2 regions of the Nesterenkonia sp. AN1 genome follow, and region 2 is predicted to be linked to the other one. Evidence: predicted binding sites of a transcription regulator. Region 2 holds the regulator's gene; the other holds the start of a gene.
What was found. The regulator HrcA, encoded in region 2, represses chaperone genes, less so after heat shock. The targets are predictions, from matches to a motif close to TTNGCACTCGNNNNNNNCGAGTGCNAA.

Region 1 (2,399 bases), on a different contig from region 2:
CTTGCGCTCCTTGAGCTCCACCTCGGTGGCAGCGCCGACCTTGATGACGCCGATGCCGCCGGAGAGCTTCGCCAGACGCTCCTGGAGCTTCTCGCGATCCCACTCGGAGTCAGAGGCGTCGGCCTGGGCCTTGATGGTGGCCGCGCGAGCGTCCACATCTTCCTTGGACCCGGCGCCGTCGACGAGGGTGGTGGCGTCCTTGGTCACGGTCACCCGACGTGCGGTGCCCAGTGATTCCAGATCCACCTGATCGAGCTTCAGGCCCAGATCAGGAGAGATGACCTGTCCGCCGGTGAGCACGGCGATGTCCTCGAGCATGGCCTTGCGGCGGTCTCCGAAGCCGGGAGCCTTGACCGCGACCACGTTGAGCGTGCCGCGCAGCTTGTTGACCACCAGCGTGGAGAGGGCCTCACCCTCGACGTCCTCGGCGATGATGAACAGCGGGCGCTTGGCCTGCAGGACCTTCTCCAGCACGGGCAGGAACTCGGCCATGTTGGAGATCTTGCCCTGGTTGATCAGGATCAGCGGATCTTCGAGGATCGCTTCCTGGCGCTCAGGATCGGTGACGAAGTGCGGGGACAGGTAGCCCTTGTCGAACTGCATGCCCTCGGTGATCTCCAGCTCCGTGGAGGTCGAGGACCCCTCTTCGATGGTGATCACACCGTCGGTGCCCACGGCGTCGAATGCACGAGCCAGGAGTTCACCGACCTCGTCGTTCTGCGCGGAGATCGCGGCCACGTTGGCGACCTGCTGGCCCTCGACATCGCGTGCGTTCTCGCGCAGCCGGCGGGTCACGGCGGCGACCGAGATCTCGATGCCGCGCTTGATCTCGCTCGGTGCCGCACCGGCGGCCACGTTGCGCAGGCCTTCCTTGACCAGCGCCTGGGCCAGGACCGTTGCGGTGGTGGTGCCGTCGCCTGCGACGTCGTTGGTCTTGGTGGCGACTTCCTTGGCCAGCTGCACGCCAAGGTTCTCGTACGGGTCTTCGACCTCCACCTCGCGGGCGATGGTGACGCCGTCGTTGGTGATGGTCGGTGCGCCCCAGGACTTGTCCAGGACTACATTGCGGCCTTTCGGGCCGAGCGTGACCTTGACCGTGTCTGCAAGCTTATCGATGCCGGCTTCCAGAGCGCGGCGTGCAGCATCACTGAATTCAAGCTGCTTTGCCATGGGTTAGTGCTCCTTTGAGAGTGTGAGAATCGGATCGTGATCAGGTCTGTGAAGAACCTTCAGCGGTCCGTTCTTACTTCTCGATGATGGCCAGGACGTCGCGAGCGTTGAGCACGAGGTACTCCTCGCCGCTGACCTTGACCTCGGTGCCGCCGAACTTGGAGTAGATGACGACGTCGCCCTCGGAGACGTCAACCGGGATGCGCTTGCCCTTTTCGTCGAAGCGACCTGGGCCCACCGCGATGACCTTGCCCTCCTGGGGCTTCTCCTTGGCGGTGTCGGGGATGACCAGCCCGGAAGCGGTGGTCTGCTCTGCTTCCAGGGGGCGAACAACGATGCGATCCTCGAGAGGCTTGATAGAGACTGACACGTCAGTACTCTCCTTTGCGTGGTGTGGATTCGGTTTATCAGCACAGACCCGTGCAGAGCCTCCCCGGTGCTTCCGGGGTGCTCGACGAGCCGAAATCTGTCGCACGCCTTGGGAGTGGCCAACCGTCGTCGCGGTGCCGGATGGTGCCCCGTCAGGCTGATCTCCGCGGGTTGACGACCCACGGACAAGCTGGCACCCGAGGGTCTCGAGTGCTAGACGAAACTTTATAGACGGGCTTAGCACTCGGTCAAGCAGAGTGCTAAGCCTTTGGCTCCGGGCGGACGTGGACGACACGTAGACTTGGGCCCGAGCCACCCGCTTTTGACCCCGAGAGGCACCACCGTGACTGAAACTCATCAGCAGCCGAGCGCGGCCGGAGGCCCGGAGCATGATCCCTTCGGCTTCGTCGGACTGACCTACGACGACGTCCTGCTGCTCCCCGGCGCGACCGACGTCATCCCCTCAGAAGCAGATACCGCGACCCGGTTCTCCCGCAACATCATGCTGCAGTCCCCGGTGGCCTCCGCCGCGATGGACACCGTCACCGAGGCGCCCATGGCCATCGCCATGGCACGCCAGGGCGGCATCGGCATCCTGCACCGCAACCTCTCCATCGACGATCAGGCCCGGCAGGTGGACAAGGTCAAGCGCTCCGAGTCCGGCATGATCAGCGATCCGGTGACGATCACTCCGGACGCGACCATCGCGGATCTCGATGAGCTCTGCGCGCACTACAGGGTCTCCGGCCTTCCCGTCGTGGACAGCGAGTCCAAGCTGCTGGGCATCATCACCAACCGCGACACCCGGTTCATCCCGCGCGAGCAGTACCTGACCACCAAGGTCTACGAGAAGATGACCC
Region 2 (2,399 bases):
CGATGCGGGACTCCTTGGAGCCCGGGACGAGGTGATCAAGCAGCACCCCGACCCGTCGCTGCGGACCGGGCCCGAACGCACGGATCGCCCCGAGCAGGTCATCGGCGCCGTGCAGCGGCTCCACCACGATGCCTTCGATCCGCAGGTCCTCGCCCCAGACCTTCTCCACCAGCTCGGCGTCGTGGGTGCCCTCGACCCAGATCCGCGAGGCCCGGGCCACGCGGGCCGGCGCATTGGCCACCGCCACCGATCCGGAGGCGGTGCGGGTGGCTTCGCCGCGACGGCCCGGGGGGTGGGGGGCGTCAGCTCCACCGGCTGGCCCTCGTGCAGGAATCCATGGCCCAGCGGGAAGGAACGGACCTTGCCGCGCCGGTCCTCGAGGCTCACCACGTGGACCCCGCCGGAGGCCTCCACCGAGATGATCGCGCCGACCCAGCCGGACTCCACCTCTTCGATCACGGCGCCGTAGTCGGCCGGCATCGTGGAGACCTTGCGGAGCTGGCTCTGGCGGAGCCGGGAGAGGTCCTGGGCACCCCAGTTCGGGGTGGAGGAGTTACGCCAGTCGGGGAGGTGCGGAGCGCTCATGATCACCCATTGTAGAATTAGCACTTGTACTCGAAGAGTGCCAGAGGTTCAGGAGGCGCCAAGCTTACATGTCCGACACCCGTCGTCTGCAGGTTCTGCGTGCCATCGTGGAGGACTATGTCCACACCCGGGAGCCGGTCGGGTCCCGGGCCCTGGTGGAGCGTCACGACCTGGAGGTCTCACCCGCCACGATCCGCAACGACATGGCCCACCTCGAGGAGGAGGGCCTGATCGCCGCGCCGCACACCTCCGCCGGGCGGATCCCGACCGATCTCGGCTACCGGCGATTCGTGGACAAGATCACCGAGGTCCGTCCGCTCACCTCCGCTGAGCGGCGCGCCATGGACACTCTGCTCGAGACCGCCGATGACCATGACGCGATGCTCGAACACACCGTGCGGCTGCTCGCGATGCTCACCAATCAGGTCGCTGTGATCCAGCATCCGCAGCGCTCCACCGCGAAGATCCGGCACATCGACATCGTCTCGATGTCCTCGCACAAGGCGCTGGTGATCGTGATCCTCTCCTCCGGGAAGGTCGATCAGCGCATGGTCACCCTGGCCGACGCGATCGGTGATGACTCGCTGCACCGGCTCGCCCAGGTGCTCTCCTCTGAGCTGCACCAGCGCTCCATCTCGGCGCTGCCGCTGCCCGCAGACACCCTGATCAGCCGGGTGGAGCCGGTGCTGCGACCGTCCATGGCGATCCTCGCCCAGGCCGTGGAGACCATCCTGGAATCGTCTCGGGTGGATCGCATCATCATGGCCGGGACTGCTAACCTCGCCAGGTCGGGCCGCGACCTCGGTCCCTCCATCGGCCCCATTCTTGAAGCGCTCGAGGAACAAGTCGTGCTGCTTCGACTGTTGACAGAGATGGAGCAGGACCGGCGCGGTCTCTCCATCCGCATCGGTCACGAGACCAGCCATGATTCGCTGATCGAGACCGCTGTGGTCGCAGCGGAGTACGGCAGCCATACGGGAGCCGAGGGTGCCAAGCTCGGCGTCGTCGGTCCGACCCGCATGGACTACGGCTCCACCATGTCCGCGGTGCGCGCAATGGCGCGCTACCTGTCCCGAATTCTTTCCGAAGGGTGAACGTCCACGAAGATGACGACTGACTACTATGAGGCGCTGGGCGTCAGCCGCTCGGCGTCCACCGAAGAGATCAAGAAGGCCTACCGCAAACAGGCCCGGAAGCTTCACCCGGACGTGAACCCCTCCGACGACGCCGCCGAGCAGTTCAAGGTGCTCGGCCGCGCCTACGAGGTGCTCGCGGACCCGCAGAAGCGGCAGAACTACGACGCCACCGGCGATGAGAACGGCCGCTCCGGATTCCCCGGCGGTGGAGCAGGCGGTGCCGGCTTCGGCGGGTTCGGCGACATCTTCGAGACCTTCTTCGGCGGGGGAGGCGGCGGCCCCGCCTCACGCACCCGCCGCGGCCAGGACTCGCTGATCCGGGTCCGGATCGACCTGCGCGACGCCGTGTTCGGCACCACCAAGGAGGTGGAGCTGGAGACCGCGGTCACCTGCACCGTCTGTGACGGCTCCTGCACCCGCAAGGGCACCTCGCCCACCACCTGCCCGGACTGCCACGGCCAGGGCCAGGTCCAGCGCCCGATGCGCTCGATCCTGGGCACCGTCATCCAGACCCAGACCTGCGCGCGCTGCGCCGGCTTCGGCAACATCATCGAGGACCCCTGCCAGGAGTGCGACGGTCAGGGCCGGGTGCGCGAGCGTAAGTCCCTGAAGGTCAAGGTCCCGGCAGGCGTGGACCGGGGCAACCGGATCCACCTGGCCGGCGAGGGCGAGGCCGGG

Region 1: groES (co-chaperone GroES) is a predicted target of HrcA. The motif match lies at 1,777-1,803, and genes of this name have one in related genera.

Annotation. Positions count from the first base shown of each region.
Region 1 covers NZ_JEMO01000001.1:264,950-267,348, forward strand. The annotation lists gene groL (chaperonin GroEL) at 1-1,170, opposite strand, end outside; gene groES (co-chaperone GroES) at 1,244-1,540, opposite strand; gene guaB (IMP dehydrogenase) at 1,883-2,399, shown strand, end outside.
Region 2 covers NZ_JEMO01000016.1:7,710-10,108, forward strand. The annotation lists partial or broken gene BG28_RS09000 (DUF3097 domain-containing protein) at 1-585, opposite strand, end outside; gene hrcA (heat-inducible transcriptional repressor HrcA) at 654-1,679, shown strand; gene dnaJ (molecular chaperone DnaJ) at 1,692-2,399, shown strand, end outside.